DNA from 2 places in the Neobacillus sp. D3-1R genome. Region 1 is predicted to be linked to the other one. Evidence: a T-box and tRNA genes for the amino acid it is inferred to sense, from the RefSeq annotation. Region 1 holds a T-box; the other holds one or more tRNA genes.

The links. A T-box is a leader RNA that pairs with one kind of tRNA and senses whether it is charged. The one in region 1 lies ahead of tyrS (tyrosine--tRNA ligase), so its partner is inferred to be a tRNA-Tyr.
Region 2: it has a tRNA-Tyr gene. The T-box ahead of tyrS (tyrosine--tRNA ligase) is inferred to sense a tRNA for this amino acid. The anticodon was not compared.

Annotation. Positions count from the first base shown of each region.
Region 1 covers NZ_CP197471.1:3,380,996-3,396,007, reverse strand. The annotation lists gene ACSBPO_RS17420 (cell division FtsA domain-containing protein) at 1-1,201, opposite strand, end outside; gene ACSBPO_RS17415 (bifunctional 3-deoxy-7-phosphoheptulonate synthase/chorismate mutase) at 1,459-2,538, shown strand; gene ccpA (catabolite control protein A) at 2,768-3,766, shown strand; gene ACSBPO_RS17405 (acetoin utilization protein AcuC) at 3,820-4,983, opposite strand; gene ACSBPO_RS17400 (acetoin utilization AcuB family protein) at 4,980-5,627, opposite strand; gene ACSBPO_RS17395 (GNAT family N-acetyltransferase) at 5,654-6,286, opposite strand; gene acsA (acetate--CoA ligase) at 6,510-8,228, shown strand; gene ACSBPO_RS17385 (transglycosylase domain-containing protein) at 8,269-11,127, opposite strand; T-box leader at 11,305-11,540, shown strand; gene tyrS (tyrosine--tRNA ligase) at 11,639-12,901, shown strand; gene ACSBPO_RS17375 (DUF2515 family protein) at 12,960-14,096, opposite strand; gene shc (squalene--hopene cyclase) at 14,182-15,012, shown strand, end outside.
Region 2 covers NZ_CP197471.1:4,629,846-4,644,857, forward strand. The annotation lists gene ACSBPO_RS23355 (YbaK family protein) at 1-112, shown strand, start outside; gene cwlD (N-acetylmuramoyl-L-alanine amidase CwlD) at 250-960, shown strand; gene ACSBPO_RS23365 (Mrp/NBP35 family ATP-binding protein) at 1,106-2,158, shown strand; gene gerD (spore germination lipoprotein GerD) at 2,266-2,883, opposite strand; gene ACSBPO_RS23375 (KinB-signaling pathway activation protein) at 3,018-3,647, shown strand; gene pdaB (polysaccharide deacetylase family sporulation protein PdaB) at 3,831-4,583, opposite strand; gene ACSBPO_RS23385 (hypothetical protein) at 4,718-4,948, shown strand; rRNA gene ACSBPO_RS23390 (16S ribosomal RNA) at 5,202-6,751, shown strand; rRNA gene ACSBPO_RS23395 (23S ribosomal RNA) at 6,996-9,932, shown strand; rRNA gene rrf (5S ribosomal RNA) at 10,075-10,190, shown strand; tRNA gene ACSBPO_RS23405 (tRNA-Asn) at 10,201-10,275, shown strand; tRNA gene ACSBPO_RS23410 (tRNA-Thr) at 10,318-10,390, shown strand; tRNA gene ACSBPO_RS23415 (tRNA-Glu) at 10,409-10,483, shown strand; tRNA gene ACSBPO_RS23420 (tRNA-Val) at 10,529-10,601, shown strand; tRNA gene ACSBPO_RS23425 (tRNA-Thr) at 10,652-10,724, shown strand; tRNA gene ACSBPO_RS23430 (tRNA-Tyr) at 10,732-10,815, shown strand; tRNA gene ACSBPO_RS23435 (tRNA-Gln) at 10,882-10,956, shown strand; tRNA gene ACSBPO_RS23440 (tRNA-Lys) at 10,959-11,031, shown strand; gene rocF (arginase) at 11,267-12,166, shown strand; gene ACSBPO_RS23450 (Spo0E family sporulation regulatory protein-aspartic acid phosphatase) at 12,242-12,406, opposite strand; gene sigW (RNA polymerase sigma factor SigW) at 12,630-13,193, shown strand; gene rsiW (anti-sigma-W factor RsiW) at 13,208-13,822, shown strand; gene cdaA (diadenylate cyclase CdaA) at 13,978-14,805, shown strand; gene ACSBPO_RS23470 (CdaR family protein) at 14,798-15,012, shown strand, end outside.

The sequences.
Region 1 (15,012 bases):
GTACAGGCTGATCATTTACATAAATCGTTTTATATTGGACTGGTGCTTGGTGAGCGGCAATAGCAATCCCGATAGGCGTTACTAATTCCGGACCTTTATCTATGGTATCAGGAATCGATAAGGAGGAGATGGCATCTGTTCCTCTAATAGCTACCCGATTTTCAGGAAGCTGCAATTTAGCAGCAATCTTTTTTGTGAGTTCTGGTGTCTGGCTTCCTCCACCAACGAGCATAACAGCTTTTGGGGATTTTTGATTGTTTAATCGAAAAATTTCATCACAAATGGCTTCGGCTAATCGGTCGATGGAAGGTGAAATTTGACTAATTACTTCTTCCTTCGTAACCTCCGTTTCAAACCCTAAAATATCTTTAATCAGGATAGAGTCCTTCAAAGAAAGTTCTCTCTTTGCACTTTCGGCTAGGGGAAAATCAAGTAAAAAAGAATCACTGACTGCTTCGGTTATCTCGTCTCCTGCAATAGGCACCATCCCGTAAGCGATGACAGTTCCTAAGTCCGTTATCGCAATATCAGATGTTCCAGCTCCAATGTCAACTAGAGCAACATTCAAGCGTCTCATCGATGGAGGAACTAACACATTAATAGCTGCGATAGGCTCTAGCGTCAAGGCTTGCATTTCAAGTCCTGAGCGATGCAAAGCAGAAATAAGGGATTCAACGACCACTTTTGGTAGGAAGGTCGAGATAATCTCAACAGACGCTTCTTCCCCTATTTGGTCAATTAAATTCCCGATTTCTTCTCCATCAAGACGGTAATAAAGAACGGAATATCCGACACAATAATAATGATGATTAATATGGCTATCTTGTTTGCTGGCAACAGCCGCTTGTGCTTCTTGGACAGCACTTAATTCTAAGTGAAGAATATCTTGCTTTTGCATCATGGGCTTAGATTGTATGTTAATACTATAGCTAGCTCTTTCTGTTTTTAAAGCACGACCAGCTGCTGCGACACAAACCTTTGTCAAAAGACCATGACGTTTTTCTAACTGTTCTTTAATCTCTGAAATTACCTTTGATACCGCCAATACATCATGGATTTGGCCATCGAGCATTGCACGTTCTGTATGCTCTTTAATAAGCACGTCTAATACCTGGAATTGACCATTTTGTTCTTCTAATATAATTCCAACTACAGAACGAGTCCCAATATCTAGTGCAAATATCTTTTTATTATCCTGCAAAATGATGCACCCACTTTATTTTATGAACATACTTTACTTTAATACTGAAAAGCGTTTAATTAATAAAGAAAAAAGAGTGACAAAGGAAAGCTAATCTATTATAATAAATCCTAATAAAAAAAATAGTGTTAGCAGTATGTATAATTCGTCATCTTTATACAAAATGTATCATATTTTTCTTGCTTGATAAAGAAGATTAGACGTTTTGCATTTTAATGATCAAGTCGCCAAAAATAAGAGAAAGGACGGGATGTATGATGAGCAAGGAAGTTGAATTGGACCAGCTTCGTGGAAGAGTAGATGAATTAAATTTAGAGCTATTAAAGCTTATCAATGAGAGAGCATTGCTTGTCCAGGAAATTGGACGTGTAAAGGAGTCTCAAGGCGTCTACCGATACGATCCTGTTCGTGAAAGAATAATGTTGGATTTAATCAAACAAAATAATGATGGACCATTTGATAATTCGACAATAGATCATTTATTTAAAGAAATTTTTAAAGCGGGATTAGATTTACAAAAAGATGATCACAGTAAGGCATTACTGGTATCACGAAAGAAAAAAGCAGAGGATACGATTGTTAATGTTAAAGGTGAATTAATCGGTAACGGAGTTCCTCATTTTGTTTTTGGACCTTGTGCAGTAGAATCCTATGAGCAAACGGCTACTGTCGCAAAAGCCGTTAGAGAAAAAGGGTTACGCCTACTGCGAGGTGGAGCATACAAACCAAGAACATCTCCATATGATTTCCAAGGTTTAGGATTAGAGGGTCTAAAAATTTTAAAAAGAGTAGCCGATGAGTTCGATATGGCTGTTATTAGTGAAATTGTAAACCCTGCAGACATCGAAACCGCATGCGAATATATTGATGTTATTCAAATCGGGGCAAGAAATATGCAAAACTTCGAACTGCTTAAAGCTGCAGGTGCCGTTAATAAACCGGTTTTATTAAAACGCGGTATAGCGGCTACAATAGAAGAATTTATCAATGCTGCTGAGTATATTATGTCTCAAGGAAATGGACAAATTATTCTTTGTGAGCGTGGAATCCGTACTTACGAAAGAGCTACAAGAAATACATTAGATATTTCAGCTGTACCTATTTTAAAACAAGAAACACATTTACCTGTTTTAGTGGATGTTACACACTCAACAGGACGTAGAGATCTCCTGTTGCCAGCTGCTAAAGCAGCATTAGCCATTGGTGCAGATGGAGTGATGGCAGAAGTACATCCAGATCCAGCCGTAGCATTATCCGATGCTGCTCAGCAAATGAATTTAGAGCAATTCGATCAATTCATGAAAGAAATAAATTCTTTTGCTTATGCACGAGTTTAAATGAAATGGTGGAACCTCTTGCCGCTTGGTAGGAGGTTTTTATTTGTTTAACTTTAAATATTTAATGAATTTCTCATGCTTTTCATTGCGGCTTGTCTGCACATGTCGTATGATATGATAAATTACACTTTTAGATTGTTTACTACATCACAAACTTAATAAATGATTAGTATGACATAACTTGCAATAAAATAAGAAATAGAAATGTTTTTTGAGGGAGTTGTCAAAAATGAATGTAACGATATACGATGTTGCTCGTGAAGCAAACGTTTCCATGGCGACCGTTTCCCGTGTTGTGAACGGAAATCCAAATGTAAAGCCTGCAACAAGAAAAAAAGTAAATGACGTGATTGAACGTTTAGGTTACAGACCGAATGCTGTTGCGAGAGGTTTGGCTAGCAAAAAGACAACAACTGTTGGGGTTATCATACCAGATATATCAAGTATTTTCTTTGCAGAATTAGCTCGTGGGATTGAAGATATTGCGACGATGTACAAATATAATATTATTTTAAGTAATTCAGACCAAAATAAGGACAAAGAACTCCATCTTTTAAATACAATGCTAGGTAAACAAGTAGACGGAATTGTTTTTATGGGCGGAAATATTACCTCTGAACATGTAGATGAGTTTGAAAAATCACCTGTTCCTATTGTTTTAGCTGGTTCTATCGAAGAATCCGGGAAAATTCCATCCGTCAATATTGATTACGAGCAAGGAACCTATGATGCTGTTATTGAATTTGTGGAAAGAGGTCATAAGCAGATTGCGTTTGTGACTGGACCTCTTCACGAGCCAATTAATGGTGAGAAAAAGTTAATGGGGTATAAACGTGCTTTAGAACAAGCGGAAATTCCTTATCGTGAGGATTTTGTAGTAGAAGGTGACTATACCTACGATTCTGGTATAGAAGCGTTTGAGAAGCTAATGGAGAACAATGAAAAGCCAACGGCCATTTTTGTTGGAACAGATGAAATGGCATTAGGTGTCATTCATGGTGCAGAAGACAAGGGCTATGAAATACCAAAAGATTTTGAAGTCATCAGTTCGGATAATACAAGATTAGCTCTAATGGTGCGACCTCAGTTAACATCAGTAGTTCAGCCTTTATATGATATTGGTGCTGTAGCCATGAGACTTTTAACGAAGTATATGAATAAAGAAACGGTAGATGATAGTATCGTCGTTCTGCCTCATCGGATTGAGCATCGCCAATCAACAAGATAAAAAAGTAAAACATCCAGTAAAAGAGAGCTGTCAAAAAAGTGACAACTCTCTTTTTAGCTTTTTGGTTGATTACGTATAGGATATAGAGCTCTTTCTACTGTTTGGAAATTCTTTTCTGTAATTTCTGCCTTTCTTGGGATAGGAGGATATAGGTCCGTTTCATCTTCCCAATTCTTAGGTAAAGGTACTGGTGATAACTTTTGCCATTCCTCTAACCAGCTTTTCGGTAAGCTTCCAAAACAATTTGAGTTTTCCGTCATTTCCAGCCAAATATGGGCCCATGCTCGAGGGACAACCCGCCAAATATCATAACCTCCGCCTCCTACCGCAATCCACTTACCATCACAATATGTGTGGGCTATTTCATGGGCAAGCTTCGGAATCTCTCGATAAATTTTCATAGAAGCAGATAAATGTGTCAATGGATCATAGTAATGTGAATCTGCACCATTCTGTGTAACAATGACATCAGGTTTAAAATACGATGCAATTTCACGTAAGGAAGTTTCGTATGCATATAACCAAGAATCATCTTCTGTGAAAGCATCTACTGGAATATTAAAAGAATAGCCGTATCCTTTCCCTTGACCTCTTTCTGTAATATTTCCGGTACCAGGAAATAGGTAACGACCTGTCTCATGTATCGACAAGGTACAAACATTTGGATCATCGTAAAAAGCCCATTGAACCCCGTCACCATGATGGGCATCGGTATCTACATAAAGGACTCTAGCATTATATTTTTCTTGGATATACTTAATGGCTACTGCACTGTCATTATATATACAGAAGCCAGAGGCTTTCCCTCTAAAACCATGATGTAATCCTCCGCCAAGATTAAGCGCATGTTTCACTTTCCCACTCATAACATAATCAACGGCTGTTAATGTTCCGCCAACTAAAAAAGAGCTTGCATCATGCATTTTAGGGAAAATGGGGGTGTCCTCTGTACCTAAACCATAGTTTTCAGCGGTATCAGTTGAAAGCTGGCCATCACCAGCTAGTTTAACAGCTTGTATATAGCTTGGATCATGGATAAGTGCTAGTTCCTCCTCCGTTGCCTTTTTAGGAGGAATGATCATATGTTCTTCAATAGCATTAAGTTTTTTTAATAAATCTAGGGTTAGTTTTAGTCTGAATTGATTAAAGGGATGTTGACTACTAAACTTGTAATTTAGTAATTCCTCGGAGTATATAAAAATAGAATCGGATATCATGATGTAGCTCCCGGAAGTTTTGGCCAAATTACTTGATGACCAGCCGTTTCTAAATCTTTAACAACGGCAATGGGATTCATCATTTGAACTCTAATAACGAGAACTTTGTACTGTTCATCTTTTTTATCAGGATAGACTAAAACGCTTTGAATATTGGCATGATGGTTGCGGATGATGGTAGCAATTTCACAAAGCATGCCAGATTTATTTGGTACTTTAACTTGAATTTGTGAGCCTGGCTGATGTGCACCTGTAAGCTCTACTAATGTATGGAGTAAATCGGTTTCAGTTAGTATGCCTACTAATACTTGATCCTTTACAATCGGCAAGCAACTGATGTGATGTTCGTAAAATAAAGCAGCCACTTCTTCAACGAAATCAAGAGGATGTCCAATAATGACATTTTGTCTCATAATGGAAGAAATAGGCTTTTCTAAGTCTTCGGCATGTTCATTCGCACGAAAAATAGATGGAGTAGCATCACGAATATCCCTGTCAGTGATTAACCCAACGACATGGCGGTGATCATCTATGACTGGTATATGGCGTATTTTTTTAGCTGCCATCACCAGGATTGCTTTAGAAATCGTATCAGTTGGATATAGACTAACGACGTCTGCTTTCATAACTTCTTCAACGATCATCTGAATATCCCCTTTCAAACACCCAATTAATACATGAAACGGTTCATAAATCGTAAGCGATCAAATTTTTGTATGGATTCTGTATCCACTCTTTTTCCTATTCGAGCCATTAAACAGTTGGCAGGGTGTGAACTTATTTCTGGATCGTCAGTAGCGTACCATTGCAACCCGCCGGAATTCATCATTTTTTCCATGACCTTTCGATATTCCCACACATTTAGCCCAGTACCTTTTAAATCCCAATGCCAATAATATTCGGTTGTGATAATGATGAAGTCTTCCATCGCATCGTCCATCATTGAAACATTTAATAAGTTTTTACCAACGGAACAGCCGCGAAATTCTGGAATGACCTCTATTGCTCCAAGTTCGATTAAATTATCCATTTTCCCTTCTGACCATCTCTCAAGCGGATCTGGATATAGGTAGGTAACATATCCTACAATGGTATGTCGATGTCTTGCGACAATGATTCTGCCTTCTGGTAATCCTGCTATTTCAATTAGTGCCTTATGTTGTTGTGCTGGCGGACGAAAAGCAACAAGATCTTCATGGAAATCATAACTTGCTAATTTATCAGAAGAGATGGGACCCTCAATAAATAAATTACCATGAGGAGTCTTTAATTCTTTTGCATTATATATTTTTTTATGTTCCATTCGTTCACCCCTAATAATCCTTTCATTCAATTATATTATACATAAAATCTCTCAAATTAAAGCGCTTTCACTTAATTTTCTGTAAATAGACATATATTTTACCAAATAACTGCATAAAAATGATATATCTACTGAAAGAATATTTTTAAAATTGAGAATACGGGAAAAGTATACTATAATATTAATAAACGTTTTTATGACATTCATTAGGGGGATGATGTTAGTGAAAGTGGAAGCGCTACCAGTTGTAAAAGGAAATCATAATCTGCCAAATTATGATGAGATGTACAAGCAGTTTGATTGGTTAGAAGTTGAGAAACAATTCTCTTGGTCTGAAACGGGAAGAGTCAATATGGCTTATGAGGCAATTGATCGACATGCTGCGTCTGATCGCAAAAATAAAATTGCCTTATATTATGCAGATGGAAAACGTACGGAAAAGTATACGTTTAAAGAAATGAAAGACTTTTCTAACCAAGCTGGGAATGCTTTAAAAACTTATGGGGACGTAGAAAAAGGGGACCGTGTATTTATTTTTATGCCTCGTTCTCCAGAGCTATATTTTGCTGTTTTAGGTGCGATTAAGTTAGGTGCAATCGTTGGACCGCTTTTTGAAGCGTTCATGGAGGGGGCAGTCCGAGACCGTTTAGAGGATAGCGGGGCAAAGGTTTTAGTAACGACGCCTGAACTATTAAAACGTGTACCTGTGGATCAATTGCCAGAATTGAAACATATTTTCCTAGTTGGGGAAGGTATTGAAGAAAGTGGTAAATATATTGATTTTAATAAAAGATTTAAAGAGTCTAGTAAAGTATTATATATTGAGTGGGTAGATCGTACAGACGGGCTAATCCTTCATTATACTTCTGGGTCTACGGGAAAACCAAAAGGGGTTTTACATGTTCATAATGCGATGCTTCAGCATTATCAAACCGCAAAATGGGTATTAGACTTACAAGAGGAAGATGTATATTGGTGTACTGCTGACCCAGGATGGGTAACAGGAACATCATATGGAATATTTGGACCATGGTTAGCAGGTGCTTCAAATGTTGTAGTAGGAGGACGTTTTAGTCCTGAGACATGGTATAAGGTTATTGAGGATTATGGCGTTACTGTATGGTATAGTGCTCCAACAGCATTCCGTATGTTAATGGGCGCAGGAGATGAAGTAGTTAAGAAGTTTGACTTAACTTCTCTTCGTCATATTTTAAGTGTAGGGGAACCATTAAACCCCGAAGTCGTTCGTTGGGGAATGAAAGTATTCCAGTTACGTATTCATGATACATGGTGGATGACAGAGACGGGTGCGCAGCTTATCTGTAACTATCCTTGTATGGAAATAAAGCCTGGTTCCATGGGGAAACCAATTCCTGGTGTTGAAGCTGCTATTGTCGATGATCAAGGTAATGAGCTTCCTCCGTATCGTATGGGCAATTTAGCTATTAAAAAAGGCTGGCCATCCATGATGCATACGATTTGGAATAACTCTGCGAAATATGAGTCTTATTTTATGCCAGGTGACTGGTATGTATCAGGTGATTCTGCTTATATGGATGAGGACGGTTATTTCTGGTTCCAAGGTAGAATTGATGATGTTATTATGACTTCTGGTGAACGTGTAGGACCATTTGAAGTTGAAAGTAAATTAGTGGAACATCCTGCTGTTGCTGAGGCTGGAGTTATTGGGAAGCCAGATCCTGTGAGAGGGGAAATTATTAAAGCGTTTGTCGCTCTTCGTGATGGCTATGAAGCTACAGAAGAATTAAAAGAAGAAATTCGTCAATTTGTGAAATTAGGATTAGCTGCACATGCAGCACCACGTGAAATAGATTTCCGTGATAAATTGCCAAAGACAAGAAGTGGTAAAATCATGCGTCGTGTTCTTAAAGCATGGGAGTTAAACTTGCCAACTGGTGACTTATCTACAATGGAAGACTAAAAAACAGAACGGAAGTGCTTGTTAGAGCACTTCCGTTTTTTTAATTTTTGGATTTAGGTTTTTTGGTTTCGTTAGAAAATGGAACTAAATCAATAATTTCTTTATCTTTATCTTTGGAATTGTCATCCGTTTCTTCATCTGAATTAGGATCATCAGACTGTATTGGTTTTCCAACTTCAACCACATTAGATGGAGGGGATTCCTGTCCTGCGATATCGACTGCTGTTACATAATAAGTACCATTTTTAACATCGAAAGCATAGTCTGAACCTGACTTTTCAATTCCGACCTTTTCTCCTTTACTGTTATATATTCGATAGCCAATAACATCAGGTTCCACATCCTTAGCCCATGAAATAGTGTTACCGGATACTGATATTAAAGGGTCATCAGGTATTTGGCCATTTTCCTGGATTTTATCATTTGGTACAAGGATCTTTGACCAGCCATCTTTTTTAGGAATTAATTGTCCCGGTTCAGGTATTTTTACACCAGTAATTTGTTCCATGTAATCAGGGTTTAAGATCAAACCATGTTCTGCAAACTCATCTGGTGTAGAGTCAAGCGCTAAATATTTTTTCTCACCGACCTGAACATATTTACCGTCAATTAAACTAGAATCAACTTCTGTTGGGGCATATTTCATATTAAATAAATCACTTTCAACTAGTCCAGCTCTTGAACATGCCTCAGAAGGAAGTAAACCCGAAACCGCACAGATGGATCTTTTTACAATTCCACCGGGCATTTTAAATGGTTCAACAGGATCGACTAATTCAGGATTTACGTCATAAGCAGCATTTAATAAGTCGGCCCATAAATAATTGGTTCGCATGCTATAGCTTAAACCCCTTTTTATTTCTAAGGATTTATTATGGTCATAACCAGTCCAGATTCCAAATGTGACATTTGGATTGGATGCAACAAACCAGGAGTCAAAGAATTCATTTCCTGTTCCTGTTTTACCTGCCCAGTCTGTTTGAAACTTTAGGCGACCATTAACAGCAGAGGCCGTTCCTCGTTTAATAACATCCCGCATCATATCAACGGTTAAATAGGCAGTTTGCGGGCTGAAAACTTCTTCGGATTTGGTTTTATGCTCATAGACAACTTTTCCGTTTTTATCTAAAATTTTATCGATCAAATAGGCATCGACAAATTTTCCACCGTTAGCAAAAGTGGCAAATGCATTTGTATTTTCCTCAACTGTTACCCCTTGTTCTAGAGATCCAATGGCAGTTGATAAATTGGTATAATCGGGTTCAAGTAAAGAGGTAAAGCCCATTTTTTCTAAATATTTAGCTGGCCTCTCATTGATAATATCTCTATATAGTTTGATGGCAGGAACATTATAAGATTTTGCAAGAGCATATCTCGCGGAAACTAGGCCATTGTAGTGTTTATCATAGTTAAGTGGCCAAGGCTTATCTGGGTTAGAAGGATCAAGCCTTAATTCAACATCCGGAAGGGGACTTCCAGGTGAAGCTTTCCCTAGTTCAATAGCAGGACCGTAAACAAGTAATGGCTTCATGGTAGATCCATTTTGACGTTTCGTGTAAGTTGCGTGATTCACTTGTGCACGAGAATAATCTCGTCCGCCCACAAAGCTAATTATTTTTCCTGTATTATTTTCGATTAAAATGGCTCCAACCTCAACAGGTTCTTGAATCGTTTTATCTTGTCCAGTATCTGGATCTTTAACCACTTGGGGTTTATCTGGTCCATAATAAGGATATGCATCCTTTGTTTTCTGCATCGCATCATAAATATCTTTATCGATGGTGGAATGGATCTTATAGCCGTTTTGTCGCAGATTTCGATTTGCAAGAGTCGTATACTCTTCATACAATTCATTATTTTGCTTTAAATCTTTTTCCTCATAACCATCTTTTTCAGCTAAAGAAACAGCTAATATGTCAATTGCTCGTTTTTCAATTTCAAATGTTAACCAAGGATATTTTTCTATACTGCTAGATTTTGGTGGAATAAAGTCTTTTGTTACATCATAGGTAAGTGCATTTTGATATTCTTTATTGCTTATAAATCCACCATCATACATCCTTTTTAAAACCGTCTTCATTCTTGTTAGACCAGGTTCAAGATTAGATTTTAAAACGCCTTCATTCGTAAAAGGGGTATAACCAAAAGGACTTTGAGGCAATCCAGCAATAAAGGCAGCTTGCGGAAGAGTTAATTCTTTTACATTAACACCAAATATACCTTTAGCAGCAGTTTGCACTCCGGCAATATTTCTTCCGGAAGAATTTCTCCCGAAAGGAGATACATTCAAATAGGCCTCTAAAATTTCTTCTTTCTTAAAAAATTTCTCTAGGCGTAAGGCTAATAAAATTTCTTTTGCTTTACGTTCAAAAGATACTTCATTTGTAAGGATTTGATTTTTAATTAATTGTTGAGTTAACGTACTTCCACCCGATTGAACGGAAGAATTGGTTACTTCTTGAAAAAGGGCACGAAAGATCGCTTTCGGTACTACACCTGAATGGTCATAGAAATATTCGTCTTCTGTAGCAACAACCGCATCGACTAAATATTTCGAAACATCCTTTATTTGAACCTCTTCACGTTCCAAGTCGGTTCTTAAATTACCTAGATAGATATCATTAGCAAAATAGAGTTCGGATGTTTCCTCGTAATTATAAATTTCTTTTTTCATTTTCTCATATGGTCTAATCGGTTCATCCTTAACAAGTGAGGCAAAGTAGCCAGCACCGATTCCACCTGCAAAAGCGCCGCCTAAAAGAATAACAATAAAAAATATAAGAACTAAATTCCAGATAACTTGATAGGTAATTCTGGCACTTTTGACTGTTCTTTTATGTGTGAAAAGATTTAGAAAGTACTTCCACCTGTCCACCCATTTATTCGATTCATTGTTCATTTAATCAATCCCCCTAAAATCACATACAATTATAGCATAATCAGAAAAGGAAGATGACAAGGTTTGACATTTTTCTGATATTTCCAATTTTTGATGTCTTTTTTTGGAAAAGGAAAAAAGAAAAAGGAAATTGACAACTAACTATATTTTATGGTAAAAATGGTTTAATTAAAAATTGTTACTGCTTTGATGGGAATCCAGTAGTCCTTCTATCCCTGTTTTAGAGAGTCGGTGGTTGGTGTAAACCGATGCAAATAGAAGAACGAATTACCTCCCGGAGCTTTTGCCATGAACATGAACAGTAGTGGTAAACGGTCATGTCCGTTAACATGTTAAGTGGAGTGTTCTTCATGCGTTTGTTCGCATTCAAAACGCTCAAGCCAGGTGGTACCGCGCATATTAGCGTCCTTGCATTTTTGCAAGGGCGTTTTTTTATTTGGCCTTATTAAAAGGTTAAAAATCAAATAGGGTAAACAATTAACATTGTTACTTATAAATAGGAGGAGTCAAAATGGATTTATTACAGGATTTGCAATGGCGTGGAATAGTATACCAGCAAACAGATGAAGAAGGGTTAAAGGAACTTTTAAATAAAGAAAAGATTTCCTTATATTGTGGGATGGACCCAACCGGGGATAGTATGCACATTGGACACCTTCTTCCATTTTTAACCTTAAGACGTTTCCAAAATCATGGACATCGTCCTATTGTTCTAGTTGGTGGAGCTACAGGATTAATTGGTGATCCGAAAGCAACAGAGGAAAGAACCCTTCAAACCATTGAGACCGTACAACATAATGTAGATTGCCTACAAAAACAGCTGCATTCGATTTTTGATTTTGAGGGTGAGAATGGCGCTTTAATGGTTAACAACTACGATTGGACAGCGCCGATGAATATGATTACTTTCCTTCGTGATTACGGAAAGCATATCGGAATCAATTACATGTTATCCAAAGAAACGATTGCAACTCGTTTGGAAACAGGTATTTCTTTTACTGAATTTACTTACACGATTATGCAAGGAATGGATTTTAAACATTTATACGAAAACCTTCAATGTAAATTACAAATTGGTGGTAGTGACCAGTGGGGAAATATTACGACAGGTTTAGAATTAATTCGAAAAATGCTTCCTGAAGGATCAAAAGCTTACGGGATGACAATTCCATTAGTGACAAAGTCCGACGGTACAAAATTTGGGAAAACAGAAAGTGGCGCAGTTTGGCTGGATCCTGAGAAAACAACACCATACGAGTTCTACCAGTTCTGGATTAATACGGCTGATGCTGATGTAATCAAATACCTTAAATATTTTACATTCTTATCACGAGAAGAAATTGAAGCCTTAGAAGTATCTGTACAGGAAGAACCTCACCTACGCAAGGCTCAAAAGACTTTAGCTGAAGAAATGACACGTCTTATTCATGGTGAAGAGGCATTAGCTCAAGCTATTAAAATTACAGATGCGCTATTTAGCGGTGATGTGAAAAAACTTTCTGCTACCGAAATTAAACAGGGCTTTAAAGATGTTCCTTCCTACAATCATTCAACGGGTGAAGAAATTACCTTAGTAGATCTTTTAGTAGCTGCGGGTATCAGTCCTTCAAAGCGTCAAGCAAGAGAAGATATTACAAACGGAGCTGTTTCTTTAAATGGGGAGAAGGTAACCCAAGTAGATTATGTGGTGGATGAAAAGGATCGCATTGAAGGCCAATTTACGATCATTAGAAGAGGAAAGAAGAAATACCATCTTATCAATTACGTAGATTAATGAATAGAAAAATCCCCTAAAAAGGGGATTTTTTTATACCTTTATAACTGGGAAAGAACTAATCGAAAATAACCTTTTTTGCAGCAGTAGTAAGATCAAGTTTTTCTAAAGTTTGACAATAGTCACTCATTATATCTCCATTGATATTTTCATCTGTATACATTAAATATTCAACCACTTTCCAATCTTTAAACCAGTCACCTGGTTCTGCTTGTTTATGATGAACATTTTTCCACACAATCTCTAATCTGGGACTATAGAGTCGCATTGACCCAGGAATCAGTTTACATTGATTTACTTTAAGCACTGATTCAAGTCCTGGAACTCCTTCCTTGATATCATTAAATAAATTAGGCCAGTAATCCTTACGAGAGGCTGTGTGCGGATTTTGTATGGCCCAGTGAAGCACGCTGTTAGCAATATCTTCTGATTGAAAAAGGAGGTTGTATAATCTTTTTCCTATCAAAATTCGTTCATGGAGTGAATCGAAATGATGGACCGTCTGTCCTAAGAACCTCACCTTATTATTCTGTTCATATGGCAAAAGAATTTGATTAAACGATAATAAGTCTTGGATTTTAAATTCAATTGAATTAAATACTTTTTCTTTTAAAAGCGGATTCTGAACAACCCGTTCCTCTATATAATTTTGTTCATTTACAATGAGGCCGATTGTCAAAATATTGGGGTCTTTCTTTATCCAATAATGATTCCATATAGTCTCCATAAATAAAGAAATATTTAAAAAGGGAAGTAAATAAAAGTAGTTTTTTCTGCTTCTTAGACTTTCTTCGTAAAGTAATAATTGTGGATACGCATCTTGAAAAATGAGCCAGTTTCCTCTCTCTAGAAAAGAAAAAAATGCTTGCCTGGATGATCTGCTTAGTAATCTAGATAAGTATTCTCCCTCTAAATCTGTCATATTCCAACCGCCGTTTCTTGAAACCATATGTGCTAAAAATGACCAGTGAATTTCAGGATATTTTTGATAAAACTCTAGATAGGCTTTTGTTCTTACAATATTATTAAGATTATTTTCAGTTGTTATTTTTCTAATCCTTTCTATAAGGCGTTGATCATTCTCGCTTAACTTTTTTTCATCTATGAAAATAGGTTTCTTATTTTTTAATTCATTTTTGATTTCCATAAGATGTTTTGATAAACGGGTTAACCTATTTTTTCCTAAAGGACACATCAGATTTTTCACCACCTTTTTGTATTTAGGAAACAAATAAGGAATATGTATAAGGTACGGAACAGGTTTTAAGGGGAGTGAGAAAATGCATCGTAAAAATATTAAAAATGAAATGGATCGAATCATAGACATTCTAAAAAAAGATCAAGATGTTGATGGTTCCTGGAATTATCCGTTTGAAACAGGAATATCAACTGATGCCTATATGATCATTTTATTGCGGACACTTGAAGTTGATGATGAAGAGTTAGTGAAACAGCTTGTAGAACGAATATTGAATAAACAGGAGACAAATGGTGCCTGGAAGCTCTACTATGATGAAGAAGAGGGGAATTTAACTGCAACTGTTGAAGCCTATTACTCTTTACTTTATTCCGGGTATGTAAATAACAATGATAAACGAATGCTAGCAGCTAAACGTTTTATTTTAAAAAATGGTGGAATTGAAAAGTGTCATATGTTTACAAAAGTAATGTTAGCTTTAACTAATCAATATCCCTGGCCAACCTTTTTTCCTATCCCGATTGAAATCCTCTTACTTCCTACCACCTTTCCTATTAATTTTTATGACTTTTCTGTGTATGGAAGGGCCAATCTCGTTCCAATTATGATAGTAGCGGATAAAAAATATAGTAAAAAAACTTCAAAAAGCCCCGATCTGAAAAATTTATTTTTATCTAATAAAGATATTTCCTTAGAATGGGAAAGGTCAGGGGAATGGAAAGCTATTTATATCTATCTAAAAGATGTAATAAAGAATTTGGTCGGATTACCAGGGGAAATTCATGCTTATGCGATAGAACAAGGTAAACAGTACATGTTAAATAGAATTGAAAAGGATGGAACATTCTATAGTTATTTCAGTTCTACTTTTCTGATGATATTCGCATTGCTCTCTTTAGGATATTCAAATCGC
Region 2 (15,012 bases), 1.2 Mb from region 1:
TGAAGGAGTATACAGTGAATCACTTTATTACTTATGCGAACAGTATGTAAATGAGTGGTGGAACGAAGGTTTTCGAAAAGGGGAAAGAAGATATAAGCTTCGTCTTCATTAATCATTTTTTCTATAGCCCATTAGGTTTCTTCTAACATTAGGAGGAAATGATGGGCTCATACTATTTGTTGTTCTAAAAACCATTTCTGTCCCATATAGTGAAATGAAAAGGGACGAGCAGGAAGGAATGGTTTTTTCGTGAGGAGAAAAATAAAAATAGCCGCATTCACCATAGGATTACTTCTTTTGTTTTTAATATTGCAGTATGATTTTATGGAGGATGATTCTTGGAATTCGTGGAACCTCCCTCTTTCAGGGAAAATTATTTTGATTGACCCTGGTCATGGGTATCCAGACCCCGGTGCTGGTCCTGAGGATGCCTATGAAAAAGATATTGCTTTGAATGTATCTAAAAAAATGAAGGATTATCTTCAAGAGCAGGGTGCATTAGTCATCATGACAAGAGAAACGGATACGGACTTAGCGGATCCTGGGTTAAAGGGATATAGTAAAAGAAAGGTTCAAGATTTAAAAAGACGGTTAGACATGATTAATGATTCCCAAATTGATTTCTTCTTGAGTGTTCATTTAAATGCTATCCCTCAACCACAGTGGAGAGGAGCTCAGCTGTTTTATTCCCCTAATTATATAGAGAATAAAAGAGCGGCCAAATTCATCCAAGACGAGCTGAGTCGTAATTTAGAGAATACAGACCGTAAAGCCAAACCTAGTAATAGTATTTATTTGTTAAAAAATGCAGAAAAACCTGGGGTATTGGTAGAAATCGGGTTTTTATCCAATCCTGAGGAGCGAGAACAATTAAAAAGTCTGGAATATCAAGAAAAGGTTGCAGCTTCCATATATAATGGTGTTTTAAGGTATTTTTCTAATGAAAAGAAAAGAAACTAAGGAAGGCTACATAGCCTTCTTTTTAATTCCATAAACACTTTGTAAATGTAATAAAGTATAAATGGTGTGATACACTTAACTGTTATTCTGCAAAAATATGCTATACTGTGTTTATTGGAAACTTTATTCTAAGGTGGGTGTTTATATGTTAACAGAAGCAAAAGTAAGAGAAGTTTTAAACGGATTAAAAGAGCCTTTTTTACATAAATCATTAGGTGAAGTAAACGCCATTGAAGAAATTAAAATAAAAGAAGAGAAGAATCATGTAAGTGTCAAGATTGCGATTGCCAAGACTGGTACTGCTGAACAATTGCAGTTGCAAACACAAATTGTACAATTACTAAAAGAGGCTGGTGCAGATTCCGTAGGACTACGCTTCAGCCAGTTACCAGATGAAGAGTTATTAAAGCACCAAGTTACAAATGAAAAAGATCCAGGGTTATTAGGAGCGGGAAGTAAAACCACTTTTATCGCGATTGCAAGTGGTAAAGGTGGAGTTGGGAAATCTACAGTATCCGTAAACTTAGCCGTTTCTCTTGCTAGATTAGGCAAGAAGGTTGGATTAGTGGATGCTGATATTTACGGCTTTAGTGTTCCAGACATGATGGGAATCACAACAAGACCAGTTGTAAAAAATGAGAAAATCCTTCCGGTTGAACGCTTTGGGGTAAAGGTAATCTCAATGGGCTTTTTCGTAGAGGATAATGCACCGATTATTTGGCGTGGCCCAATGCTTGGTAAGATGTTGAACAGCTTCTTTAATGAAGTAGAATGGGGCGACCTAGATTATTTATTATTAGATTTACCACCAGGCACTGGGGATGTTGCTTTGGATGTCCACACTATGCTTCCAAGCTGTAAAGAAATCATTGTCACAACTCCACATGCAACAGCAGCATTTGTTGCGGCACGTGCGGGAGCAATGGCGCTTCGAACAGAACATGAAATTTTAGGTGTTATCGAAAATATGTCTTATTTCGAAAGCAAATTAACAGGTGAAAAAGAATATGTATTTGGCCAAGGCGGAGGAGAAAAACTCTCTGAGGAATTACGAACAGAATTATTAGGAAAGCTTCCATTAGCTCAACCAGACTTTGATGAAACCGACTTTGCTCCTTCTGTGTATCAAGTTGACCATAGACTAGGGAAAACGTATTTAGAAATTGCTGAAAAAGTCGTGACACTATTAGAAAAATAAGAAAGGAGGCTGAATTTTTCAGCCTCTTTTTTAGGTAAGAAAGTATACTTTTTGGGACTACGAAAATGTCTAGCTCCAGCACCAAGACGCTTGCGCTTTTCCATTCATCAACCACCACTGCCAGAATTTCCGCCACCACCTCCACCTTTATCTTCGCTACCGCTACTTTTTCCGGTAGCCTTTATTTCCTCGGCAGCTTTTATAAGAATGGACTGTATTTTCACCTTAAATAGTGGGCTATCAAAGGTTTCTGAAATAGCCGATTGAAGGTGTTCTTTGTATTCTTTGCTTTTCAATACATTAATTAGTTCTTTTTCAAGTTCAGGGTCTTTTAATATTTCGATCATCATTCCGCGATATTCAGGATCTTTCATTAAGTCCTTTAAGAGCTTTTCATTTTCCTTTTTCATACTTTTTGCTACACTTTCAGCAAATTTAGGATCTTCAAAGGATTTTTTCCAGAAGTCTGCTCCTTTATCGGAAATTAATGTTTTTTCAATTGTATCAGTGACTACTTTTTGGTCCATCACTAATTTTTGTTTCATTCCATCATCGGACATGACCTCTTGAATGGCTTTTTTACCATCGTCTGTTTTTAGTATATCCACAACCATTTTTTTTGTCTGCTCGTAGTCCAGTTCTCCTCCACTAGCTTGATTCCCGGAGCAGCCAGTGACGGTTAAGATCAAAAAGCTAAGGAGGAGCAATCTTCTTTTTCTAAACATAACCAAGCTCCTTTCACATATGATTCCTTAATGTTTAGGATGAGAAAAAGGAGAGAAATTATTCAACCTAGATTTTTCAAACCTGGATTGATACAATCAATGGGTAAAGGAATATTTTTTTGGAGGACAAGTGTGTGACTAGCCGAAATTGGGTAAGATTATTTTTTACGACATTATTATTGGGTGGATTTACCACAGCAATTGTTGGTTTTGTGGTAAGATGGGACGAATTCCGACCGATATTCACAAGTTTTCATCTAGGAGAAATTTTATCCACTTTAATATGGTTAATAGGGGTAGGCTTTATTTTTAGTATGTTAAGTCAGGCGGGATTTTTTGCTTATTTAACGGTTCATCGATTTGGATTAGGGATGTTTAAATCATTATGGAAACCGGTCCAAATTGTACTTATTCTTTTCGTCATATTTGATTTAATTTATTTTCGATTTGCTGTTTTTGCAAAAGCGGGTGAGAGCCTTTGGCCTTATATTGGGTTAGCTTTATTTATATTGGTAGTAGGGGTAATAGTTGCTTTTGTAAAAGCTAAACAAACCAACAAAGAAGCCTTTATCCCAGCATTATTTTTTATGATTGTAGTGACCATTCTTGAATGGGTCCCCGTTCTACGCGTGAATGAAAAAAGTTGGATCTATTTAATGATTTTTCCTTTATTAATTTGTAATGCTTATCAATTATTGATATTACATAAACTTAATCAAAAATCTACTATACAAAAACAACAAAAAACAAAGCCGTCTAAATAAGATGGCTTTGTTTTTTTAATGGGTAAGAAAGTTTAATTTTTCGGAACTTCGAAAATTGTCTAGCTCCAGCGCCTAGCCCCTCGAGGTCAAATAACCTCTCGCGTAAGAAGTCAAAGTTCAGACTTCTTACGCGAGAGAACATTTGCTTGTCGGGGCTTACCAAGGCGCTTGCGCTTTTCTTATTTAACGAATTTCATTTGATTTTGAATCTCCATTAGCGATCATAGCAGACACGGTGACTAGTTTTAAGCCTTTACTATTTAGATCATCTAGTATTTTAGGTAATGCCTTTGCCGTTTGTTTTGCAGAATCAGAGGCGTGTAAAAGGATAATATCACCCTTTTTGGCATCTTTGACATTGGCAACAATTTTATTCACCCCGGGGTTCGTCCAATCCTTCGAATCTACACTCCAGTGAACCACCGTGTATCCATACCTATTCGCAATTTCTAGTGTCCTTTTATCAAAATGTCCAGTAGGAGCTCTAAGTAGTTTTATGTTTTTTATATTTAACTTATTGAACGCTACTTGAGCATTTGAAATATCTTTTTTAATTTTGCTATCCTCTAAGTCCGAGTAATCTAAATAATTATAACCAAGCAATCCAATCTCATAGCCATCTTTTACAATTCTGTTAACTAAGTCTGGGTGTCGCTCTGCCCATGAAGCGGATAGGAAAAAGGTAGCCGATTTGACACCTCTTTTTTCTAATACATCCAGGATAGGTGCTGCTTTTTCATCACCCCAACCGATATTAAATGTTAGAGCAACGTCCTTCTCGCCTTTATAGACTGCCTTTGGTCCATCTTTTGTAGAGAATACCGGTGAAACAGCGATGTTTTGCATATAGAGAAAAAATGCAGTAAAAAAAGCAAGAATGATAATCAGAAAAATTTGCCTAAACGATTTTCCATTCATAACGATAAAGAAATTCATTGTCTTAACCACCTCGTCCAAAACACTTCTTGTCTCATTTTTATGCAGAATTTTACCGGATATGTATTTTTTTCTTATAAAAATAAAAAATATGGAAAATACTACAAAAACAGAGAACGTAAGGGGGCAAATAAATGATCGGAATGTTAATCAATGAAAAAGAGGTTAAAGAAATTCAATATTTAATAAAAAGGGAAATGGATGAAATCCTTTTTGATTTAAAAGATGAACGTATTGATCATATTGTTAAACGTGCTATGGAGGAAAGATATAAGATCCTATTTACACTATTTAAAAGGGTAGCTTCCCCTAATGAATGTTTAAAGTATATGAGGAAGAAAGAAAAAAAGGTGAATAAGATTTAAAAAACATTTTAAAATGTGTTGACTTCTTTTATGATATTTTGTATATTAATAAACGTCGCTGCTGAGCCTAAATTAACTTGTTAAAAAGTTGTTGACACTAACAGTACGATATGCTAAATTAATAAAGTCGCTTTTGAGCGATAATGAAATTGTTCTTTGAAAACTAAACAACCAAACATTAACAAAGGTAAGGCTTCTATTATAGAAGTTTTAAAAAAAGCCAGAGTAAACTTTATGAGCTATATCAAACACTTTATTGGAGAGTTTGATCCTGGCTCAGGACGAACGCTGGCGGCGTGCCTAATACATGCAAGTCGAGCGAATCTTTAGGAGCTTGCTCCTGAAGGTTAGCGGCGGACGGGTGAGTAACACGTGGGCAACCTGCCTGTAAGACTGGGATAACTTCGGGAAACCGGAGCTAATACCGGATAATCCTTTTCCTCACATGAGGAAAAGCTGAAAGACGGTTTCGGCTGTCACTTACAGATGGGCCCGCGGCGCATTAGCTAGTTGGTGAGGTAACGGCTCACCAAGGCGACGATGCGTAGCCGACCTGAGAGGGTGATCGGCCACACTGGGACTGAGACACGGCCCAGACTCCTACGGGAGGCAGCAGTAGGGAATCTTCCGCAATGGACGAAAGTCTGACGGAGCAACGCCGCGTGAGCGATGAAGGCCTTCGGGTCGTAAAGCTCTGTTGTTAGGGAAGAACAAGTACCGGAGTAACTGCCGGTACCTTGACGGTACCTAACCAGAAAGCCACGGCTAACTACGTGCCAGCAGCCGCGGTAATACGTAGGTGGCAAGCGTTGTCCGGAATTATTGGGCGTAAAGCGCGCGCAGGCGGTCCTTTAAGTCTGATGTGAAAGCCCACGGCTCAACCGTGGAGGGTCATTGGAAACTGGGGGACTTGAGTACAGAAGAGGAAAGTGGAATTCCACGTGTAGCGGTGAAATGCGTAGAGATGTGGAGGAACACCAGTGGCGAAGGCGACTTTCTGGTCTGTAACTGACGCTGAGGCGCGAAAGCGTGGGGAGCAAACAGGATTAGATACCCTGGTAGTCCACGCCGTAAACGATGAGTGCTAAGTGTTAGAGGGTTTCCGCCCTTTAGTGCTGCAGCTAACGCATTAAGCACTCCGCCTGGGGAGTACGGTCGCAAGACTGAAACTCAAAGGAATTGACGGGGGCCCGCACAAGCGGTGGAGCATGTGGTTTAATTCGAAGCAACGCGAAGAACCTTACCAGGTCTTGACATCCTCTGACAACCCTAGAGATAGGGCTTTCCCCTTCGGGGGACAGAGTGACAGGTGGTGCATGGTTGTCGTCAGCTCGTGTCGTGAGATGTTGGGTTAAGTCCCGCAACGAGCGCAACCCTTGATCTTAGTTGCCAGCATTTAGTTGGGCACTCTAAGGTGACTGCCGGTGACAAACCGGAGGAAGGTGGGGATGACGTCAAATCATCATGCCCCTTATGACCTGGGCTACACACGTGCTACAATGGATGGTACAAAGGGCTGCAAGACCGCGAGGTTAAGCGAATCCCATAAAACCATTCTCAGTTCGGATTGCAGGCTGCAACTCGCCTGCATGAAGCTGGAATCGCTAGTAATCGCGGATCAGCATGCCGCGGTGAATACGTTCCCGGGCCTTGTACACACCGCCCGTCACACCACGAGAGTTTGTAACACCCGAAGTCGGTGGGGTAACCGTAAGGAGCCAGCCGCCTAAGGTGGGACAGATGATTGGGGTGAAGTCGTAACAAGGTAGCCGTATCGGAAGGTGCGGCTGGATCACCTCCTTTCTAAGGAATATAAGTGACCATCGGTCACAAAAACATTAAAATCTTTGGTGTTAATCGTTTGGTGTTTAGTTTTGAGAGAGCAATCTCTCTTGTGGCAATATATTGCTATTGCTACTTAATAGCAAAGGATATTGCTATTTTTGTTCCTTGAAAACTAGATAATCGTATAGAAGAAACCAAGTAAAAACCGAGTAATTGCCATTTTAGTTTCTCTCTTATTTTATAGTAAGAGAATTAACCTTTAGGTTAAGTTAATAAGGGCGCACGGTGGATGCCTTGGCACTAGGAGCCGATGAAGGACGGGACTAACGCCGATATGCTCCGGGGAGCTGTAAGTAAGCTTTGATCCGGAGATTTCCGAATGGGGAAACCCACTGCTCGTAATGGAGTAGTATCTTTACCTGAATACATAGGGTACTGATGGCATACCCGGGGAACTGAAACATCTAAGTACCCGGAGGAAGAGAAAGCAAACGCGATTCCCTGAGTAGCGGCGAGCGAAACGGGACATAGCCCAAACCAAGAGGCTTGCCTCTTGGGGTTGTAGGACACTCAACATGGAGTTACAAAGGAACGGGGTAGATGAACAGATCTGGAAAGATCGGTCAGAGAAGGTAAAAACCCTGTAGTCGAAACTTCGTTCCCTCCTGAGTGGATCCTGAGTACGGCCGGACACGAGAAATCCGGTCGGAAGCAGGGAGGACCATCTCCCAAGGCTAAATACTCCCTAGTGACCGATAGTGAACCAGTACCGTGAGGGAAAGGTGAAAAGCACCCCGGAAGGGGAGTGAAAAAGATCCTGAAACCGTGTGCCTACAAGTAGTTAGAGCCCGTTAATGGGTGATAGCGTGCCTTTTGTAGAATGAACCGGCGAGTTACGATTACATGCAAGGTTAAGTTGATAAGACGGAGCCGCAGCGAAAGCGAGTCTGAATAGGGCGAATGAGTATGTGGTCGTAGACCCGAAACCAGGTGATCTACCCATGTCCAGGGTGAAGTCCAGGTAACACTGGATGGAGGCCCGAACCCACGCACGTTGAAAAGTGCGGGGATGAGGTGTGGGTAGCGGAGAAATTCCAATCGAACTTGGAGATAGCTGGTTCTCTCCGAAATAGCTTTAGGGCTAGCCTCACGTAGTAAGAGTCTTGGAGGTAGAGCACTGTTTGGACTAGGGGCCCTCATCGGGTTACCGAATTCAGACAAACTCCGAATGCCAAAGACTTATCCGTGGGAGTCAGACTGCGAGTGATAAGATCCGTAGTCAAAAGGGAAACAGCCCAGACCACCAGCTAAGGTCCCAAAGTTTACGTTAAGTGGAAAAGGATGTGGAGTTGCTTAGACAACCAGGATGTTGGCTTAGAAGCAGCCACCATTTAAAGAGTGCGTAATAGCTCACTGGTCGAGTGACTCTGCGCCGAAAATGTACCGGGGCTAAACGTAACACCGAAGCTGTGGATTGACACCGTATGGTGTCAGTGGTAGGAGAGCGTTCTAAGGGCGTTGAAGCTAGACCGTAAGGACTGGTGGAGCGCTTAGAAGTGAGAATGCCGGTATGAGTAGCGAAAGATGGGTGAGAATCCCATCCACCGTATGCCTAAGGTTTCCTGAGGAAGGCTCGTCCGCTCAGGGTTAGTCGGGACCTAAGCCGAGGCCGAAAGGCGTAGGCGATGGATAACAGGTTGATATTCCTGTACCACCTCTTTATCGTTTGAGCAATGGGGGGACGCAGAAGGATAGGGTAAGCGCACTGTTGGATATGTGCGTCTAAGCAGTTAGGCTGGTAACGAGGCAAATCCCGTTACCGTGAAGGCTGAGCTGTGATAGCGAGGGAAATATAGTACCGAAGTTCCTGATTCCACGCTGCCAAGAAAAGCCTCTAGCGAGATAAAAGGTGCCCGTACCGCAAACCGACACAGGTAGGCGAGGAGAGAATCCTAAGGTGTGCGAGAGAACTCTCGTTAAGGAACTCGGCAAAATGACCCCGTAACTTCGGGAGAAGGGGTGCTTTTTGGGGTGAATAGCCTCGAAAAGCCGCAGTGAATAGGCCCAGGCGACTGTTTAGCAAAAACACAGGTCTCTGCGAAGCCGTAAGGCGAAGTATAGGGGCTGACGCCTGCCCGGTGCTGGAAGGTTAAGAGGAGGGGTTAGCGCAAGCGAAGCTCTGAATCGAAGCCCCAGTAAACGGCGGCCGTAACTATAACGGTCCTAAGGTAGCGAAATTCCTTGTCGGGTAAGTTCCGACCCGCACGAAAGGCGTAACGATCTGGGCACTGTCTCAACGAGAGACTCGGTGAAATTATAGTACCTGTGAAGATGCAGGTTACCCGCGACAGGACGGAAAGACCCCGTGGAGCTTTACTGTAGCCTGATATTGAATTTTGGTACAGCTTGTACAGGATAGGTAGGAGCCTGAGAAGCCGGAGCGCCAGCTTCGGTGGAGGCGTCGGTGGGATACTACCCTGGCTGTATTGAAATTCTAACCCGCACCCCTCTATCGGGGTGGGAGACAGTGTCAGGTGGGCAGTTTGACTGGGGCGGTCGCCTCCTAAAGAGTAACGGAGGCGCCCAAAGGTTCCCTCAGAATGGTTGGAAATCATTCGTAGAGTGTAAAGGCACAAGGGAGCTTGACTGCGAGACCTACAAGTCGAGCAGGGACGAAAGTCGGGCTTAGTGATCCGGTGGTTCCGCATGGAAGGGCCATCGCTCAACGGATAAAAGCTACCCCGGGGATAACAGGCTTATCTCCCCCAAGAGTCCACATCGACGGGGAGGTTTGGCACCTCGATGTCGGCTCATCGCATCCTGGGGCTGTAGTCGGTCCCAAGGGTTGGGCTGTTCGCCCATTAAAGCGGTACGCGAGCTGGGTTCAGAACGTCGTGAGACAGTTCGGTCCCTATCCGTCGTGGGCGTAGGAAATTTGAGAGGAGCTGTCCTTAGTACGAGAGGACCGGGATGGACGCACCGCTGGTGTACCAGTTGTCTTGCCAAAGGCATCGCTGGGTAGCTATGTGCGGACGGGATAAGTGCTGAAAGCATCTAAGCATGAAGCCCCCCTCAAGATGAGATTTCCCATAGCGTAAGCTAGTAAGAACCCTGAAAGATGATCAGGTTGATAGGTCAGAGGTGGAAGCGCGGTGACGTGTGGAGCTGACTGATACTAATCGTTCGAGGACTTAACCAAAACATTTGGATATCCAAATAAGGCAAACTTGTTTTTTACTTCTTCTAATACATTATCTAGTTTTGAGGGAATGAAAAGTAAAATTTTCTCTTGATTTTTTAAAAAAAGACATTATAATAAAAAAGTGTCGAAAACAAAATAGTCTGGTGGCGATGGCGAGAAGGTCACACCCGTTCCCATACCGAACACGGAAGTTAAGCTTCTCAGCGCCGATGGTAGTTGGAGGATTCCTCCTGTGAGAGTAGGACGTCGCCAGGCATCATATCGTTCCGCAGTAGCTCAGTGGTAGAGCATTCGGCTGTTAACCGAACGGTCGTAGGTTCGAGTCCTACCTGCGGAGCCATATTTTTTTAGAAAAAGATTATAGTGAGCAGGTAGTTTTAATGCTTCCATAGCTCAGCAGGTAGAGCACTTCCATGGTAAGGAAGAGGTCAGCGGTTCGAGCCCGCTTGGAAGCTTACCATTATTATTATAACGGCCCATTGGTCAAGCGGTTAAGACACCGCCCTTTCACGGCGGTAACACGGGTTCGAATCCCGTATGGGTCACCAACTTTTTTCTCGATAGAGAAAATAAAGTTCCTTAAATATTATTTCGGAGGATTAGCTCAGCTGGGAGAGCATCTGCCTTACAAGCAGAGGGTCGGCGGTTCGATCCCGTCATCCTCCATTTTAGATTTTTTGCATTAGCAAAAAGATTTTTTCTTTTAATAAAAATATGCCGGTTTAGCTCAATTGGTAGAGCAACTGACTTGTAATCAGTAGGTTGGGGGTTCAAGTCCTCTAGCCGGCACTCTTTTGGAGGGGTAGCGAAGTGGCTAAACGCGGCGGACTGTAAATCCGCTCCTTTGGGTTCGGCGGTTCGAATCCGTCCCCCTCCACCATTTTTTTTCATAAAAAAAGTAAAAAGTGGACAATATATAAATGTCCTTTATAATTTAAAAAATCATTGGGCTATAGCCAAGCGGTAAGGCATCGCACTTTGACTGCGACATGCGTAGGTTCAAATCCTGCTAGCCCAGCCAACGAGCCATTAGCTCAGTCGGTAGAGCATCTGACTTTTAATCAGAGGGTCGAAGGTTCGAGTCCTTCATGGCTCATTAAAATGCGATTACTTTCATTAGAGAGTAATCGCATTTTTTTTATTCTAAATTATATGTTGAGTATGTTTAAAGCTAATGGGTAATTTGGTACTATCTTCATAAATTGAAATAAACAATTATGTTGAGCTTATTCTCCTTTTTCCCGTATATATATGCATAACTTTGTCGAGTTGAGTCAAGCGAATGTAAGCGGTTAAAATAGTATGTATAGGGGAGAAGGAGGAGTTAATCGATGAATAAAAAAATATCATTAATTGGTGTTCCGATGGATTTAGGTCAAACACGAAGAGGAGTCGATATGGGACCTAGTGCCATTCGATATGCTGGTGTAGTAGAACGTTTAGAAGAGTTACATTTTGATATAGAGGATTTAGGAGATATTGAAATTGGTAGAGCAGAGCGAGTTCAAAATGCCGAAACCAACTTGAAAAATTTAAAGTCGGTTGCAGAGGGTAGTGAAAAACTTGCAGCAACTGTTGATCAAGCGATTAAGGATGGAGCCTTTCCTTTAGTGCTTGGTGGTGACCATAGCATTGCTATTGGTACATTAGCAGGTGTAGGTAAACATTACAAGAATCTTGGAGTTATTTGGTATGATGCCCATGGAGATTTAAATACGGCAGAGACCTCACCATCTGGTAATATTCATGGAATGCCGCTAGCTGCAAGTTTAGGCCTTGGGCATCCAGCGTTAACTGAAATTGCAGGATATAGTCCAAAGGTAAAGCCTGAAAATATTATCATAATAGGTGCTCGTTCTTTAGATGACGGGGAAAAAGAATTAATCAGAGAAAAAGGCATTAAAGTTTATACGATGCATGAAATAGACCGACTGGGAATGACAAGAGTCATGGAGGAAACTATTTCATTCCTTAAAGAAAATACCGACGGAGTTCATTTATCTCTTGATTTGGATGGTTTAGATCCACATGATGCACCAGGAGTAGGTACACCCGTAATCGGTGGAATAAGCTATCGAGAAAGCCATTTAGCGATGGAAATGCTAGCAGAAGCTGATTTTATTACATCCGCTGAATTTGTAGAAGTAAATCCAATATTAGATGAAAAAAATAAAACAGCACAAGTTGCTGTTGCATTAATGGGATCTTTATTTGGGGAAAAGCTAAAATAATTTTAAGTAACCTATCTTTCTTTGAAAGAAATTAGATACCTATAAAAAATAGCAGATACTCCTGACAGGAATCTGCTATTTTTTTTCAGTCAGCATATAATACCGATTTAATAAAACATCCAGCTTTGTACTTAAGTCTACAACCCTCTTATTTGAAAAGGACGAATTGATTGCTAAATCAATCATTTCTTCTCTGCAGCGTTCAATGTCTACGAGTAATTTATTGGGTTGTATCTCCATCGAATCATCCTCACATATGATTTATTTATCTTTTTTATATCCTATTTTGAAAATTCCTAAACCTTAGCAGTAAATATTTGTTAATATATGATTGTTGGGATTTTTTCTGAAAACTTAAACACATGTAAAAATGAACAATAAAAAGAATTTTTATATAGAATGAAACCTTTTAGCGATCGATACGTATATCGGTTAGCCGCAGTAGAGCGGGGGTAAGAATAGAATGGAAGCCATAGTAAAGAAAAGGATTTTGCAAGTATTAAAAGGCGATCAGGATGCTTATGGAGAAGTAGTGGAAATTTATAAAGATAAAGTGTATCATCTTTGTTTTCGTATACTTGGAAATCGTCATGAGGCAGAGGATATAGCACAGGATGCTTTTATTCGTGCATATATTAATATTAGTAGTTTTAATATTGAAATGAAATTTTCAACATGGATTTATCGAATCGCTACTAACTTATGTATTGACCGGATTAGAAAGAAAAAACCGGATTACTATCTAGATGCTGAAGTAGCGGGTACAGATGGATTGACGATGTATTCCCAAATCTCTTCTAATAGTGATATGCCTGAAAAAGAGCTAGAAAGCTTAGAATTAGAGGAAACCATCCAAAGGGAGATCTTAAAACTTCCAGATAAATATAGAACTGTCATTGTATTAAAATATATTGAAGAGCTTTCTCTGATTGAAATAGGTGAAATTCTAAATTTACCGATTGGTACTGTTAAAACTAGAATACACAGGGGAAGGGAAGCCTTGCGTAAGCAACTACGTTATGTCTAATAGAGGTGAGTTAAGTGAATTGTTCTGAATCAATGATCGAATATATGCATGATTTCTTAGATGAAGAAATATCAGCAGAAAATGAAGCTAAATTAAGAGAACATCTCTCGACATGTCCAGAATGTAACAGACACTTTCACGAATTAAAAAAGTCCATTGCGTTCGTTCAGAGTACTTCACATATTCAAGCGCCAGCTAATTTTACAGCCAATGTTATGGCACGTCTCCCAAAAGAGAAAAAGCAGGTAGGAGTGAAGAGATGGTTCCGTCATCATCCGATGATTACGGCAGCATCACTGTTTTTAGTGCTCATGTTAGGCAGCTTTATTAGTGGATGGAACCAAAACCATGAGTTTACAGTCTCCAAATATCCTAATTTAGTTATAGAAAATAATACCGTAATTATCCCTGAGGGCGAAACGGTAAAGGGAGATCTTGTTGTCAAAAATGGTGATATAAAGATTGAAGGAAAAGTCAATGGAGATGTAACGGTGATAAATGGAGAAAAGTACTTAGCCTCTGCAGGGCAAGTAACGGGCGACATTGAGGAAGTGAATCAACTTTTTGATTGGATTTGGTATCATATGAAAAAAGCAGCAAAAGATACGATTCAATTATTTTCCGAGTAATAGGAAGTCGAGGTCACTCTTATAGAGTGGCTTTCATTTTTATATTATCCCTTAAAATGTGGTATAATATATTAGTTATTCTTTTTTGTTATGAATATTAGAATCGTATATTACGAAAATAAATGAATATGTTAGCCTTATACGGAGGAAGGACAATGCCCATGGCCGATTTCACTTTTTTGAAATACTTAGCTAGTATTGTTGATATTCTCCTTGTATGGTACGTGATCTATAAACTGATAATGGTAATAAAAGGAACGAAGGCTGTTCAGCTTTTAAAAGGAATATTTGTCATCCTTCTTGTTAAAATTGTCAGTGATTTTTCCGGCTTGAAAACATTGAGTTGGATTATGGAACAAGCCATTACCTGGGGATTTCTCGCTATTATTATTATTTTTCAACCGGAGCTGCGCCGTGCATTGGAACAGCTAGGTAGGGGTCGCTTCTTTTCTAGAACGACTAATCAGGAAGATGATGAACAAGAAAAAGCAGTTGAGGCGATTGTGAAGGCAGCAGATTATATGGCGAAACGTCGTATAGGTGCGTTAATCTCAGTTGAAAGAGAAACTGGGATGAGCGAATACATCGAAACAGGGATTCCTTTACATGCCAAAATTTCATCAGAGTTATTAATTAACACCTTTATCCCAAACACACCCCTTCATGATGGGGCGGTCATTATTCAAAAAAATAATGTTGCGGCAGCTGCGTGTTATCTACCGTTATCGGAAAGTCCTTTTATTTCTAAGGAATTAGGGACACGCCATCGTGCTGCATTGGGGATCAGTGAGGTAACTGATAGTATTACGGTCATTGTTTCAGAAGAAACAGGAAGTATTTCGTTAACGAAAAATGGTGAATTACATAGAGATTTGAATTTATCCACTTTCAAAGATTTACTTTCTAATGAATTATTAGCTAAACAACAGATAAAACAAGCATCTTCCACTCGATGGAACTGGAGGGGGAAGAATAATGGATAAATTAATGGATAATCGTTGGTTTATTAAAGTGATTGCACTTGTTTTAGCACTGCTTCTTTATTCAGCAGTTCCTAATGATGGAAAGAAAACGACTGATGTGAATGTTTCGAGTGATAAAAATACAGAGACCATTCAGGATATACCGGTTAAGTCTTATTATGACACAGAGAATCTGGTTATTTCAGGAGTTCCCGATACGGTGGATGT